Regions from separate parts of the Arthrobacter sp. SD1074B genome, predicted to be linked through region 3. Evidence: riboswitches for the same ligand, from Rfam matches in the RefSeq annotation. Region 3 holds a riboswitch; each other region holds the start of a gene.
What was found. A riboswitch is a leader RNA that binds a small molecule or an ion and turns the genes downstream of it on or off. The one in region 3 is predicted to bind cyclic di-GMP.

Region 1: linked by a shared signal. The riboswitch ahead of ACUYM2_RS03315 (biliverdin-producing heme oxygenase) and the one ahead of ACUYM2_RS16255 (ice-binding family protein) in region 3 are both predicted to bind cyclic di-GMP.
Region 2: linked by a shared signal. The riboswitch ahead of ACUYM2_RS03330 (putative bifunctional diguanylate cyclase/phosphodiesterase) and the one ahead of ACUYM2_RS16255 (ice-binding family protein) in region 3 are both predicted to bind cyclic di-GMP.

What each region holds. Positions count from the first base shown of each region.
Region 1 covers NZ_JBRAZT010000001.1:668,780-673,896, forward strand. Annotated here, with positions in the region: gene otsB (trehalose-phosphatase) at 1-448, opposite strand, end outside; gene ACUYM2_RS03300 (alpha,alpha-trehalose-phosphate synthase (UDP-forming)) at 438-1,847, opposite strand; gene ACUYM2_RS03305 (DsbA family protein) at 2,156-3,046, shown strand; tRNA gene ACUYM2_RS03310 (tRNA-Thr) at 3,205-3,278, shown strand; cyclic di-GMP riboswitch class I at 3,459-3,533, shown strand; gene ACUYM2_RS03315 (biliverdin-producing heme oxygenase) at 3,949-4,563, shown strand; gene ACUYM2_RS03320 (bifunctional diguanylate cyclase/phosphodiesterase) at 4,560-5,117, shown strand, end outside.
Region 2 covers NZ_JBRAZT010000001.1:677,123-682,239, reverse strand. Annotated here, with positions in the region: gene ACUYM2_RS03340 (LacI family DNA-binding transcriptional regulator) at 1-11, opposite strand, end outside; gene ACUYM2_RS03335 (diguanylate cyclase domain-containing protein) at 519-1,937, shown strand; cyclic di-GMP riboswitch class I at 2,140-2,214, shown strand; gene ACUYM2_RS03330 (putative bifunctional diguanylate cyclase/phosphodiesterase) at 2,356-5,117, shown strand, end outside.
Region 3 covers NZ_JBRAZT010000001.1:3,483,880-3,488,996, forward strand. Annotated here, with positions in the region: gene ACUYM2_RS16245 (electron transfer flavoprotein subunit alpha/FixB family protein) at 1-713, shown strand, start outside; gene ACUYM2_RS16250 (cytochrome b/b6 domain-containing protein) at 716-2,323, shown strand; cyclic di-GMP riboswitch class I at 2,430-2,504, shown strand; partial or broken gene ACUYM2_RS16255 (ice-binding family protein) at 2,626-3,213, shown strand; gene ACUYM2_RS16260 (hypothetical protein) at 3,249-3,602, opposite strand; gene ACUYM2_RS16265 (class F sortase) at 4,007-4,654, shown strand; gene ACUYM2_RS16270 (alpha/beta fold hydrolase) at 4,731-5,117, shown strand, end outside.

The DNA.
Region 1 (5,117 bases), 2.8 Mb from region 3:
GCAGGACGACGCCGGCTGGCTTGTCCTCGAGCAGGGTGCCGGGGGCGACGTCCACGATCTCGGCCAGGATCCGCCGGACGTCGGCGAGCAGTTCGCGCTGTGCGTCTTCCAGGACTAGTTCGGCGGAGCCGGAGCCCATCCAAATTTCCGCGCCGTGGCTACCGATCAGCAGGGTCTTCTCCGGCGGCGAGGCGACTTCCCGGAGGCTGTCCAGGGCCCGGCCGGAGATGAGCGCCGTCGTCGTCGCCGGCAGTTCCGCGAGGGCGGCGAAGGCGGCGGCGGAGCGGGGCAGGGAGCGGGCGTCCGCCGCGTGGTCCACCAGCGGAGCCATGGTGCCGTCGAAGTCCATCGCCACCAGCAGGTGCTCGGTGCCGGCGACGCGGTGCAGGGCCGCCAGCAGTTCGGGGGAGAGCGAGAGCCGGGTGTCGGGGTGGGGATCAGGAGTCATCGCGGACCACCTTTTCCTTCAGCGCGCTGAGGAAGTCAGCGGACCAGAGGTCGACGTCGTGGGTGAGGATCTGCTTGCGCATGGCGCGCATCCGGCGGGCGGCCTCGGTGGGCTGCATGTTGACTGCCCGCATGATGGTGTCCTTGAGGCCGTCGATGTCGTGCGGGTTCATCAGGAGCGCCTGCTTGAGCTGGTCCGCGGCGCCGGCGAACTCGCTGAGCACCAGGGCGCCGTCGTTGTTCGTGCGGGCCGTGACGTATTCCTTGGCGACCAGGTTCATGCCGTCGCGAAGGGCGGTGACGAGCATAACGTCGGCGGCCAAGTAGAGGGCCACCATTTCCTCGATCGGGTAGCTGTGGTGCAGGTATCGGACGGCGGTGTTCTGCATCGTGTCGTAGGTGCCGTTGATGTGCCCGACGGTGCCTTCGACTTCCTCGCGCAGCAGCCGGTACTGTTCGACGCGCTCGCGGCTGGGGCTGGCCACCTGGATCAGGGAAGCGTCCTCCACCGTGACCTTGCCGTCCTGCAGCAGCTCCTCGTACGCCTTGAGCCGGTGCCGGATACCCTTGGTGTAGTCCAGCCGGTCCACGCCCAGCAGGATGGTCTTGGGGTTGCCGAGGTCCCGGCGGATCTGCTTGGCCCGCTCGATGATCTCCGGCTTGCGCGCCAGTTCGCTGATCTGCTTGACATCGATGGAGATCGGGAAGGCCTGGGCGCGGGCGATGTGGGTGGTTTCGCCGTCGGCGCCCTTGACGTGCACCTGCTGTTGTTTGACGCTGGCGCCGAGGAAGCGGCGGGCCGAGCGCATGAAGTTCCCGGCGTCACTGCTGCGCTGGAAGCCGACTAGGTCCGCGCCCAGCAGGCCGTCGATGATCGCGTGGCGCCACGGCAGCTGCGCGAAGATCTCCGGCGGCGGGAAGGGAATGTGGTTGAAGAAGCCGATCTTGAGGTCCGGGCGCGCCTCGCGGAGCATTTTGGGGACGAGCTGCAGCTGGTAGTCCTGCACCCAGACCGTGGCGCCGTGGGCGGCGTGGCGGACGACGGCGTCAGCGAACCGCCTGTTGACCTTGCGGTACGAGTCCCACCAAGCGCGGTGGAACTCGGGCGGCGCGATCACGTCGTGGTACAGCGGCCAGAGCGTAGCGTTGGAGAAGCCCTCATAGAACAGCTCAATGTCCCGGGTGCTGAGCTGGACCGGGATCAGGTCGATGCCGCCGTGGCTGAACGGCTCGAGGTGTTCGTCGGGGGCGCCGTGCCAGCCCACCCAGGCGCCGTCGGTCTTGGTCATCATGGGCGCCAGCGCCGTCACCAGGCCACCGGGGGAGCGGCGCCAGCCGTCTTCGCAGCCGGGCTCATCCGGGGAGCACCTGTCCACCGGCAGGCGGTTGGACACCACCATGAAGTCGAAGCTCGCACCCGGCTCGGCGGCGTCCGGGTGCTTGTCCGTCGCTGGTACGGCATCCTGCTTCCCGGCTGTCTGCGCAGTGTTGTGCTCCGCGCGCTGCTCGGCGTGGTCCGTTGCTTGCATTGGTGCCCCCTGGGTCGCTTGTGGCTCTCATACACCCTAGCCGGGCGGAATCTTCTGTGCTATTCGTCCGTTGGGCACACGGAAGGAAACTTGAAAGCGCAAGCTCCTCAGGTTTCTCCCCTAAAATGATGAAGTTGCCACCCAGTGGACCATCCATGGCCGATCGACACGAGGAACTAATGAGCGCCGCAAACGAACCCCGTCAGTCCAAAGCGGAGCGCACCGCTGCGGCCCGCGAGAAAGCCCGTGAGATCCGCGAGGCGCAACTGAAGAAGGACAAGCGCAACAAGCTGCTCATCGGCTGGGGCATCGTAGCGGCCGTCGTCGCCATCGTCGTGATTGTGGCCCTGGTGGTCACCTCTAACATCAAGAACAACGCCCCGGTGGCCGATTCCGGCCCGACCCCGGCGAACGGCAACATCCACGGCGGCGTCACCTTGCTGGCCAACACCGAGGTGGCGAAAACGGACCCGGCCACCGTGAACGTCGCAGACCTGCCATCGCCGGCCGCCACCCCGCCCGCTGAGATCAAGGCGCCCGGGGCCGAGGCCGTCGCCGGCAAGCCGGTCAAGGTAGTCCTCTACATCGACTTCATCTGCCCCGTCTGCAAGAACTTCGAGGCCCAGTACAACGAGACCCTCACCAAGCTGCGCAACGAGGGCAAGATTACGGTCGAGTACCGTCCGCTCGGCTTCCTGGACAGCCGCTCCAGCACCAACTACTCCTCGCGCGCGGCCAACGCCGCGGCCTGCGTCGTGAACGAATCCCCCGAGAAGTACTCCGCTTTCGTTGACGAACTCTTCGCGAAGCAGCCGGCAGAAGGCGGCGCGGGCCTCTCCGATGCCGAGCTGAAGAAGATGGCGACCGACGTCGGGGCCAAGAGCATCGACAAGTGCGTCGACGACAAGACCTACCGCCCGTACGTGAAGTACACCACCCAGGAGGCGGCGGCCATCGGTGTGACCGGGACGCCGACGGTCTTCGTCGATGGCAAGCAGTGGGGCAAGGGCGCCAGCGCCCAGACCCCGTTCGAGCAGTTCCTGCAGGCCGCGGTCGACGCCAAGAAGTAGCCACCGCACGAAGCAGCAGCCCGGCCCCGGATCCGTCCGGGGCCGGGCTCTTTCTTTGCCGGCCACGTGCCGGCATTTTTTACCGGCACGCCTCCGTGGGCTACCCTTATCTAGCAGTTAGCGTCCGGCCCATTGCGGGCAGACGACGACGGCGGATTGCCTCCTTAGCTCAGTTGGCCAGAGCACCGCTCTTGTAAAGCGGGGGTCGTCGGTTCGAATCCGACAGGGGGCCCAACGAACCCCACTGGCACATCACTTTCACCGAGCGGATGAGTATGTCCATCCCGTCCCCAGATGTGTTCCTGCAGGCAGGACGCTGGGTTGCGGCGCGTCGGCGAGCGAGAACCTCAATGTCGGGAGCGTCCGTCGGCTTGTGTTACGTTGTGGTCAGTATTCCGTCGACGGAGGTCGAAGGAGAAAAAGGCAAACCCGGGGCAACCCGGGGACGCAAAGCCACGGGGCCCAAGCGGTCAGCCGGGCCGCCAACCAGCAAAGGTCTCCTGAGATGCACGCACTTATTTCGACCGCGAAAGTCAAAGCGATAAAGCTCCGGAGAGCATCTTCCGGATATTCCGATTAGCGGCCTCAGGCCGCAAATCCCGTCCCCGACCGGCGGCGTCCATAACGCCGTTCCGTAGCCTGTACCCATCCCATAAGGCTGAATGGGCAGCAGGATGAATCAGGGAAAGCGCGTACCCGTCAGTCGGCGACCAAGATGCATCCTCGATGTCTCTGGTTCAGCCGTCCACCGGTCGAAACGCGCACTCCTGCAAAACGCACGGCGCCGGCGCGCTGTCTGCCCCCGGATGCCCGCGAGGGTTCATCGAAGCGGCCACCACGCAAGCATCGCCCGGTGCGCTCACGACAGTTCAACCTAACGAGCTAGGGACTATTTGAAGAACTTGACCTCCAGAACACGGCCAGAGCCTGGCCGTGCCGAAGAACTACGGGAGCGGCTTCGGAGGGAAACCGCCGGGTTGCATCGCCAGGTAGAGGAAATGACGGATCTTCCCGGATCCATTTCCACCAGGGAAGACTACATTGAACTGTTGCAGCGGCTGCATAGTTTCCACTCCGCCGCTGAGGAGAGGCTCGCCAATCGCGCCTGGGCCGCGGAGTGGTCCGAGATCGGCATCGCTTTGCCGGCACACAGGCGGGCTCATCTGCTGTCCGCGGATCTGAAGTCCCTGGGAGCCGTACCTGAGAAGGCCACGGTGTGGCTTCCCGGCCTGAGCAATGTTGCCCAGGCTCTCGGGTGCCTCTATGTCGTCGAAGGCTCCTCTTTGGGAGGCCGCGTCCTCGCCCCGGCTTTCCGGGCTTCCCTCGGCGACGTTCCCACTGGTTTCTTTGACAGTGATGAAAGGCTGCACCCGCACCCGTGGCGTTCCGTCGTAGCGGCCCTTCCCAGGGTGGATGTATCCGCCGGAAGCGCCGAGGATGTGTTATTCGGAGCGCAGGGAACGTTCCTGGCGTTCGGCAGGCACCTTGCTGGCCGGGTCAGGACCGAAATCCAGTGACGCGCGCCCAGGAATTGCTGACAGCGGACGAACTGGAACGCCTTGAGGCGTGCGCTCGCGAACCTATCCATGCGCCCGGCGCTATCCAGCCTCATGGCGCCCTGCTGGTCATCGATCCGGTTTCGACGGAAATCATTCAGATCAGCGCGAACACTGGAGCGGTACTTGGCCAGGATGCTGCGTCGCTTCTTGGTCGGCCGCTGGAGGTCCTCACCGGGTCCGAAGCGGTATCGAAGCTGCGAGCGGTGATCGCGGCCGGGGTTGATGATGCTCCGAATCCCACATCACTCACTATTGCCGGGCGGGCCTTTGACGTAATTTTGCATGAGGTGGACGGACTGGTCGTCGCAGAGTTCGAGCCGGTCCGAGGACGGGGCGAGGCGGATCTGCTCGCGCTGCTGCACCCGGCGGTGAAGAGGCTTTCCACGGCCTTGTCGGTGAGCGATGTTCGGGCCGCTGCCGCCCGAGAGATCCGCCTGCTCACCGGCTATGACCACGTCATGGTCTACCACTTCCACCCGGACGGCCACGGTGAAGTCGTAGCCGAGGAGCAT
Region 2 (5,117 bases), 2.8 Mb from region 3:
ACACTGGTCATCTCCGCTAACACTCCATCGTGATTTAGGGCAGGTAGTTCATGGAATCGATTCCATGGAATCGTTCCCAGGAGTCTAGGGCGAGATGACGGGCGTGTCAAGCGTCACTAAAGCGGTCTCGCGTCCGGCCGGGGGCGTGGCCGGCCATGGCGACGGATGCTGGCGGCGCGATGAGGCGAGAGGTTTCGGCCGCGCGAGGCGGTCGGCCACAGCCTGAGCCGGCGCTGGCCAAGCCGCCTCGTCACCGGGATTCAGTACGTCCGCCGATACCTTCCTACCCTGGACTACGCAATAGCCAGCGCAACATGCGCTCCTGCATGGGGTCCAGTCAACTTATAATCGCGTACGGTCATTGTGACCAAGACATCATCGGCCCGTGACCCGAACGAAGGAGCAGTCGTGATCCGGCAGTGGCTAACCACGTGAGGATGAATATCCCGAAAGGATCGCAGCTCCCAGACGGTGCGAAAGCCTTTCGGCATCGGAGTATCGTCTCGTTCTGCTTGTTCATGTCAGCGGCCGTCACCATGTTTGCGCTTCTGCTCGGCGAACCGCTTGCCCATGCCATCGGCGAAGGCGTCGTACCGGCCATTATTGCGGCCGCGGCCTGGGTGTCTCCGCTCCCGTATCGGGCACGTTCCGTCATGGCAGCCGTGGGCTTGATGCTCATTGCGGCCGAAGCTGTCCACGTCTCCGGAACTGTCGAAGCCCACTTCCTCTTCTTCATCATGGTCCCCGTCGTGGCGTTATACGAAGACTGGGCGCCCGTCGCCGCGGCCGTCGGAACAGTCCTCATCCACCACACCGTCCTGGGCATCCTCGCTCCCCAGGCTCTCTTCGGACACTCAATGACAGCGGATCAGGCCGCGGGCTGGGTCGTCGTGCACGTGGTCTTGTTCCTCGCGAGCTGCATCACCAGCGTGATGCACTGGAGTATTCACGAACGCGCCAGGGTGGAGGAGCGCATTCTTCTAGACCGCCTCGCCGCACTAGCCCAACATGATTCCCTGACGGGCCTGGCGAACCGATCGTTGCTACAGGAACGGTTAGAGGCCGCCGTGGGCGCAGAAATGTCCACGCTCGTGATCGCTGTCGACATCGATGGATTCAAGCCCGTCAATGACTCCCACGGCCACGCAACTGGCGATGCCTTGCTAGTCGAAATAGCCCGGAGGCTCGAGACCTGCATCAGAGACGGGGACACCGCGGCCAGGACGGGCGGCGACGAGTTCACGCTCGTTCTCCCCGGTTCAGCACCGGCAAGGGGACCAAAGATTGCTCAGCGGATCCTCGATGCATTCGCTGTGCCCTTCGTGGTGGGCGGCAGCCGCCTTAACGTAAGCGCCAGCATCGGGATCGCGGTTGGACCGCTGCGCACTGATGCCCGTGTGCTCTTGGAACAAGCGGACGCGGCCATGTACTCGGCCAAACTCAGCGGCCGCGCAACGTTCGCTTCCTACGGGGAGGCGCCTGTTAGTGCAGCGGACCGCACGATGATCGTCGACGCAGGACATGCCCGGTATTGGGCGGCATTCACCCGGGAATTGCGCCACCAGATATCCAACGCCAAAGACTCGGGCACGCTGCCGCCGCAGACCCGCGGCCCGGAATCAGCCAGGCGGACCCTCGAATCCTTGCTGGCCGCCATCGACATGCTTCCTCAGCAGCCGGACCTCGTACCGCTGCCCCTGCCTGACGGCACCGCCCTGGCAGAGTTCGTCTTCCATCACGACCTCGTGCAGGAATGGGCAAAGATGCTGAATGCAAGCCATGTTCTCGACGTGGACTGGTCCGACGGCGCAGCGGAATTCTGGAATCACCTCAAGCAGGCCGTGATATCCGGAGACAACGGCAGCCCTGCCTCCTTGGCGAAAGGTCCCGACCTTCACGGCCCCAAGGACGCCCTCGCCGCCCCGGACCGCGCATAGCTGGACCAGGCGCCGTTCCGTTCCTTGGTGTCGTCGCTGCGAACCTAACGTCAGCAGTCGACGGCACCTTTAGGGGGGGAACCGATCTTCGCCCGAAGCGGTGAGTCTCCCGGCTGATTGAAATGATGATCTGGCTTCCGCGTCGCTAACGCATCTGCCCGTCAGTTTTGTTGTTAGGATGTCGCTCGATTGAGCAGCCGCTCGTCGATAAGGGCAAACTCGGTGCGAGCCGGGGACGCAAAGCCACGGGGCCCCAGGGGTCAGCCGGGCTACCGATTAGCAAAGGTCTCTCCTATGCATCCGATTGTTCCAGCTGCGCCCTGCCACTCCCCAGGCCGAGCTGAAGTTGTGTTCCGTGCCTAAGAATTCCCGTGTGGTTCCCGGTACGTCAACGGTGACGACCCGAGTCCTGCTGCGCGTGGTCGCGGAGCAGGCTGGACCGGAAGGGGTTTCCCGCGTTCTGGAACGTGCAGGCGCCGTGCATCGACGGGAGGAACTGCAAAGCACCGGGGGCAGGATTTCCTATCCGGACAAACTTCGGCTTTTCGAGGCCGCCGCGGCCGAGCTTGACGATCCCAGAATCGGGCTGCGACTGGGGCCGGCCTCCCTGCTTGACTCGGAACTGGAGCCGTGGCGGAAACTCTGGGCAGCGGGTTCCCCCGCCGCGGCCTTCCGCGGGATCTCGCGGATCGCTACGCGCTACGACTCTGCCATTGTTTACAGGTGCGATCAGGCCGAGGAAGGATCCGCCGCAGTGGCGCGGAAGGTACTCGCCCCGTATCAGCCCAATCGCATTGACTGCGACTACGCCCTGGGCTTCTTGGCCCAGGTTCCCGCCTCCTTCGGTCTTCCCCAGGCACGGGTGGACCACGGGGACATTTGCCAGCTCAATGGTGCCCCCGAATGCATGTACAACGTGGCATGGAACATACCGCCGCGACAGCACCTGGCCCGGACGCTAAGGAAACTCAAACCGGCTGATCCGCCAACGAATAGAACTTCAACAGCCGAGCACCGACTCCGCCTCCTGGAGGCTGCCGCATCGGACCTCGTCAGCAACTCGCCGCTGGACGAGGTGCTCGATCGGATCCTTACCCGCGCAGACAGCGCCGTCCACGCCCCCGGTCACCTTCTCGCCGTCCGGGCCCTCGCCGGGGACCGTCATGTGCGGGTCCGCGGCATCGGGAAAGTCCTGGAGGCCGCCCTCGACGAAACCGAAATGGTACTTTCCATTGACGCCGCCGCCCTTGCGGACCTGCCGGTACTGAGCGTACCCGTGGCTTCCGAGTCGCACTTTTATGGCGTCATGGCAGCCGTGGCGCATCCGGGTCAGGAATTCTTCCCCGAAGACACAGATGCCCTGGCCTCATACGCACGACACGCGGCCGTCAGTCTCGACATCGCGGGAATCATCCAGGAGGCCCGGGAACACGGAGAAACAGCGCAGCTGCTCCTGGATGTCTCCCGGTCGCTTTCGAAACACTCCACAGAGAAAGACCTCGCCACTTCAATTGCCGACGCGGTGCCCTCCCTCTCGGACGCCGACCGGTCTGCTATTGCCCTATGGGACACGGAGGCCGGCAAGCTCCGAATTGCCGGCATGAGCGGCTGGCACGGCGCGCAGGCGGAGCAGTTGGCCGCCTATATGACCACCGAGCAGGAAAGTCCCGAGCTAGCACAGCTCCTCGCTACCGGTACAGCGATCCTGGTAGACCGCAATGGTTCGGACTGGGCGCGCGGCATGCTGGCTGACTTTGCTATTTCGGCCCTCGCGGCCATACCGATCATGGCCGGGAACCAAGTATCCGGCATCGTGCTGGCGCACTGGGCGGACGAGCCGGCGCCAGACACACTGGCGGGGACCCTCATCGAGCGGCTTTCAGGCCTCGCCGCCCTGGCGGCGGTCGCCCTGGAGAACATCCGACTTCTTGAGGATGCCCGGCGGCAAGCTCTCCGCGATCCGCTGACGGGACTTCCCAACAGGGCATTCTTGGAAGACCTGCTTGAAACCTCATTGGTCCAAGCATCCCGTACAGGACAAAAGGTCGGGCTTCTGTTCTGCGACATCAATCGGTTTAAACGCATCAACGACTGGCTCGGTCACGGTGCCGGTGACAGCGTTCTCCGCCATGTCGGCGCTCAGATCAAAGCTGCTCTACGAGACGGGGACACGGTCGCACGATACAGCGGGGACGAATTCGTCGTCCTCCTGCCCAACATCGACACTGCCGAGCAAGCAGACGACGTCGCCGATCAGATTCGCTCCCGGCTCGCGGAACCCCTCGACATCGATGGCAAGAAGATCTTCGTCGAAGTTGCCATAGGAACCACAGTCCGGGAAACCCTGCGCTGCGATGACTCTGACAGCCAACAAGTATTGGCGCGGCAACTCGTCGAGGAGGCCGATTTCGAAATGTACCGCGCAAAGGCACGGACCCGCGGCCACGCGCTCCCGACAGTGCATCGCAGGGACTACCTGCAACTTGAGTCGGACCTGCGCGGCGCCGCCGCCCGGGGAGAACTAAGGGTCCAGTTCCAACCCCAGATCGACCTCGCAACCAACAAAATCGTCGCTGCCGAGGCGCTCGTCCGCTGGCAACACCCGGATCTGGGGCTCGTTTCGCCGGGTGAGTTCATTCCCCTGGCCGAGGACAGCAACCTGATCGCTGAAGTGGGCGCTTTTGTTCTCGAAGAAGCCTGCACAGCAGGCGAACGCTGGCACACGGACGGCCACGGCATCGAGGTTGCCGTCAATGTGTCGGCATTCCAGCTCGGTAGCACAGGTTTCCCGGACCTTGTCCGCAAGGTGCTGCAACGAACCCGGTTCCCCGCCGGCGCACTCACCCTTGAAGTGACTGAATCGCAAGCCATGTCCGAATCCGCCGTCAGCGACGACAACCTTCGTGAGTTCCGCTCCATGGGCGTAGGTATCTCGATCGATGACTTCGGGACGGGCTTCTCATCACTGGCCCAGCTGCACAGACTGCCCGTCACCGAAGTCAAAATCGACAGATCCTTTATCACAAGGCTCGGAGAGGACGGATCGGCCGCCTTTGTCGCCGGGATCGTCGGGCTTGGACACGGCCTGGGGCTGCGCGTCATCGCCGAGGGCGTGGAGACCTCCGAGCAGATGAACGCACTGCGGGCCATGGGATGCGACCGCGCACAAGGCTTCCTGTT
Region 3 (5,117 bases):
AGCCGGACGCCATCTTGATCTCGCACTCGCTGAACGGGCGCGACCTGGCCGGCCGGTACGCTGCCCGTACGCGGGCAGCGGTGTGCGTTGACGCCGTCGGCGTGTCCCGCGACGACGAGGGCGTGGTGGCACAACACTCCGTCTACGGCGGGGCCTATAACGTCACGGCAACGGCCACGTTCGGCGCCCCGGTCATCACGGTCCGCCCGGGCTCCATCGAGGCGCGCGCCACGGCCCAGCCGCCAGTGCCGGAGATCCTGGCCGTGACGCCCTCAGGAAAGCCGGCCGCGCGGATCGATTCGTTCGAGGAGGCAGCCGCCGCCACGACACGGCCGGAGCTGCGCGGCGCCGCGAAGGTCGTCGCGGGCGGCCGCGGCCTCGGCTCGGTGGAACAGTTCGCCTTGGTCGAACAGCTTGCCGACACGCTCGGCGCCGCCGTTGGCGCCTCGCGGGCCGCCGTGGACGCCGGCTTCGTCCCGCAGACACAGCAGGTGGGCCAGACCGGAGTGTCCGTGTCCTCCCAGCTGTACATCGCACTGGGCATTTCCGGAGCGATCCAGCACCGGGCCGGCATGCAGACCGCCAAGACGATCGTCGCCGTCAACAAGGATGCGGACGCTCCAATCTTCGAGATCGCCGACTTTGGTGTGGTGGGCGACGTCTTCAGGGTTGTGCCGCAGCTGATCAGCGCCCTCGAGGCCCGGAAGAAGTAAGGATGGCAACTCAGTCCGGATCCATTCGACGGGGCCTGCCGCGCGTGCCGGGCGGCGAACCCTGGCCACCGGCGGGCACCGCGCCCGCACATCTGGCTTCCGCCCCGCCCGCTGTCGAGGAAACGGCGCCAGGTACGACGGCGGTGTCCGCTGCAGTGCCCGTAGTGGGGATTCCGGCGGCAAACGTTCCTGCAGTAAACACCCCGGCGGTACCCGTTCCTGCATTCAGCGCGGGCGACGGTGCGCGGCAGCTTCGCCGCGGGCTGCCGCGCGTGCCGGGCGGGGAGCCCTGGCCGCCGGCCGGCAAGGCGCCGGTAGGAATCGCGGCGCTGTCCCGGCCTACCGCCGGCGTCGACGTCCCTTCGCCGGCACCGGCCGATGTTGTTGCTGCTGCACCTGAGCAAGCAGTGCCGGCCGCGCCGCCGCCCGTAGCTGCCACGATCACCGCACCCGCCGCGCCGGCGCCGGCGCCGGGAGCCATTCCGCTGCGCCGCGGACTCCCCCGTGTCCCCGGCGGTGAGCCATGGCCGCCGGCCGGACTTGCTCCGGCGCGCGCGGCCTCCGGCCCTGTTCCTGCTGCTGCGGTGCAGGCGCAGGCCGAACACGCTGCTCAGCCCCAAGCACCGGCCCCTGCGCCGACTCCCGCCCCGGCCCCGGCAGCGGCCGCCGTCGCGCCGGAAATGCCCGCGCGGCCAAAGGCCGAGGCAAGGCTCTACGGTTCGCGCACCCTGGGCCAGTGGATCAAGCGCGTCGTGTTCCTCGCGGTGGGTGCCGTGGCCGCCGCCGCGATCCTTATCCTCGCCGCCCGCGGGGTGACCACGCTGCCCGGCGTGCCGGAGTTCCTCCGGAGATACCCCGGCGAATACCCCCTGCCCGAAACGGCCGAGTCCGGCTTCCCGTGGTGGGCACAGTGGACGCACTTCCTCAACTTCTTCCTGATGGTCCTCATCATCCGGTCCGGCTACCAGGTGCGCACCCAGCAGAAGCCACCGGCGTTCTGGACGCCGAAGCGCGGTGGCAAGAAGATCAGCATCAACCTGTGGCTGCACCAGTCCCTGGACCTCCTGTGGCTGGCCAACGGACTCATCTTCGCGCTGCTGCTATTCGCCTCCGGGCGCTGGCTGCGGATTGTCCCGAGCAGCTGGGAGGTGTTCCCGAACGCGCTGTCCGCGCTCCTGCAGTACATGACCCTGGACTGGCCCGTAGAGAACGGATGGGTGAACTACAACAGCCTGCAGCAGTTGATGTACTTCCTGGTGGTGTTCATCGCTGCCCCGCTCGCGGCAATCACGGGGGTGCGAATGAGCGAGTTCTGGCCGAAGAACGCGAAGATGCTGAACAGGATCTACCCGGTGGAAGCCGCGCGCGCGGTGCACTTCCCCACCATGCTGTTTTTCGTGCTGTTCATCATCGTCCACGTGTTCCTGGTCTTCGCCACCGGTGCGCTGCGCAATCTGAACCACATGTTCGGCGGCACCGACGTGGTGAACTGGACCGGGTTCTGGCTCTTCGCGGCCGCCATCGCCATCACCGCCGCCGGGTGGTACGCCGCCCGCCCTCTGGTGCTCGCACCCATCGCCAAGCTGTTCGGCCAGGTGAGCAGCCGCTAGGGAACGTAGCGATGGCCAGCCCAGAAATAAGCAAGCCACCCGGGGCGACACCTGCCAGGAGTTCTCGCTTTGTGCTGTTAGGGTTACGGAAGATCGGGCATCCGCTCGTCGATAAGGGCAAACCGGATGCGAATCCGCGACGCAAAGCTACGGGGCCCTAGTGGTCAGCCGGGCCGCCACCAAGGGATTCCATCATGGCTTCGATCTCCCCTACCCATAAACGCCTTCGAGAACACCGCGCCGGCGGATGCACTCCACAAAGTCCACGCCCGGGACGGCACACAGCGGCGGCCGCGATTGGCATGTCCGCCATTTTGGGATGGGCACTCGTCGGCCAAGCACCGGCTTACGCCGCCGACGCCCCCGTGGGGCTAGGAACGGCGGCCTCATACTCCGTTTTGGGCGGCTCGACAGTCACCAACACCGGGCCAACGAGATTGGCCGGAGAGCTCGGGGTCAACCCCGGCAGCGCGATCACCGGCTTTCCCCCTGGCCTCGCCGCGGGCGCCACCCACGCGGGAGATGCCCAGGCTGGTAATGCCCAGGCCGACTTGACCATCGCGTACAACGACGCCGCCAGCCGCGCGGCGACCGCAACTGTGGCAGGTGACCTCAAAGGACAGACCCTGATCCCCGGCGTCTATAAATCCACCGGTCCCCTCGCCGTCAGCGGCGCCTTGACGCTGAACGGACAAGGAAATCCGAACGCGGTATTCATCTTCCAGATCGCTTCCACACTCACCACTGCCTCGGCGAGCAGTATCGTCCTGACCAACAGCGCCCAGGCATGCAACATTTTTTGGCAGGTTGGCAGCTCTGCAACACTGGGCACCGCGTCGACGTTTAACGGGAACATCTTGGCCCTGACCTCGATCACCGCGACGACAGGCACATCCGTCCAGGGACGGGCACTGGCCCGAAACGGTCAAGTATCCCTGGATACCAATATTTTCGCGCTGCCCGGGTGCATAACAGCATCGCCTTCGTCCACCGCAACGGCAGCGCCCTCGGCCACCGCAACGCCCACCGCTTCACCCTCGGCCACCGCAGGCGCTTCGCCGTCGGTCAGTGCAGCCCCGACCGCTTCACCCTCGGTCACCGCTGCGCCCTCGGTCAGTGCAGCCCCGACCGCTTCACCCTCGGTCACCGCAAGCGCTTCGCCGTCGGTCAGCGCCGCCCCCACCGCTTCACCTTCAGTCACCGCTGCGCCCTCAGCCACCGCCACCGCCACCGCTTCACTCACGGCCGCCGCAATCCCGACCGTTTCCCCTTCAGCCACCGCAACGCCGACCGTCGTTCCCACAAGCGCCGGAACCGGAAACGGAACCGGCACCGACGTCGGGACAGATGCAGGCGCCGGGAACGGAGCCGGCACGACCGGTGGCGGCTTGGAGGCGGGAACAGATGTGAGCACGGGAGATAAGACAGCCGCAGACAGCTCCGGGACCGATCTGGGCACGGGGACTACAGCCGGACGCGGGCGGAATATCGACACGGCGGCGCGAACCGACGCCTCCAGTCCGGGGCTGGCCATCGGCACAACCGCCGCAGCTGTTGGCCTGGTCGGGGCGTTCATGCTGGCCCGCAGGAAGCGCACGGTACAAGCAAATAGCTGAGGAGGATGGGTTGCTGCGTCGTCGCCGCAAAGCTTCCGGGGCAGCCATTCGGGGCGATGCTCAGGTCTTGACCCAAGATGGGTTCCACGCCGACCGCGCCGGCGCGTGGCGGCGCTTCCGGCTTATCGCCTTCGGCACTCTGCTCGTTGTCTCGCTGTCCGTTTTTGGCACCCTCGCCACGTCGTCCGGCACTCCGTCCACGGCGCTGCCCGTTCCCGTTTCTACACAGCCAGGAGCGGCTGAGGGCACGGCGCGGCCTGCGCCGGCCACTCGGGCGCCCCAAGGATCGACGCCGCTGCACATTTCCTACGCCTCCGTCGGCATGGACCAGGAACTCCTGCCGCTGACCCCGTCCGACGGGCAGGAGTCAATCATTCCGCCCGTGACGATGGATGCCTACTGGCTGACGTCGTACGGCAGCCCCGGTTCCCCCGACACCACCTACATCATCGGCCACAGCTGGGAGGGCCGGGACTCGCCCTTCAACCACCTCAGCACCCGGGCAAAGCCGGGCGACCGGATTATTGTCACAACCAAAGCCGGGCCCGCAAGCTACATGGTCAAAACCGTCACCACTGAAAATAAAGACACTCTGAAAAACAGTCGCATCTGGGACAAGGTGCCGAACCGCCTCGTCCTCGTCAGCTGCTACACCGCCGACCTCTGGGGAACCAACATCGTCATCACCGCGGACCAAGACCCGGCCCGCCGCTAGGTGTCCTCAGGCACAGCTGCTGTTTGCGGGCTAAAAATGGAGGTATCAGCGAGAGCGTCCGTTTTACACTGGCTGGATGGAGGCTACGGTCCGCGGGGTTCCTGTGCATTATGTCGAGTCCGGCAGCGGTACTCCGGTTCTCGCTCTGCACGGCGTCGGGGTAGACCACCGCGAAATCGCCCAAGCCCTTGAACCGGTGTTCAGTTCCGCCCCCGGCTTTCGGCGCCTGTACCCGGACTTGCCGGGGATGGGCCTCACCGCGGCGCCTGCGGCCATCGCCAGCAACGATGATGTCCTGGACTTACTGCTCGGCTTCATCGACAACACCATCGGCGCTGGACCTCTTCTCGTCCTGGGCCACTCCTACGGCGGCTACTTAGCCCGTGCCATTGCCCAGCACAGACCTGGGCAGGTCATCGGGCTCGCGCTGGTCTGCCCGGTGGGCGCCCACACCGGCCCCGTG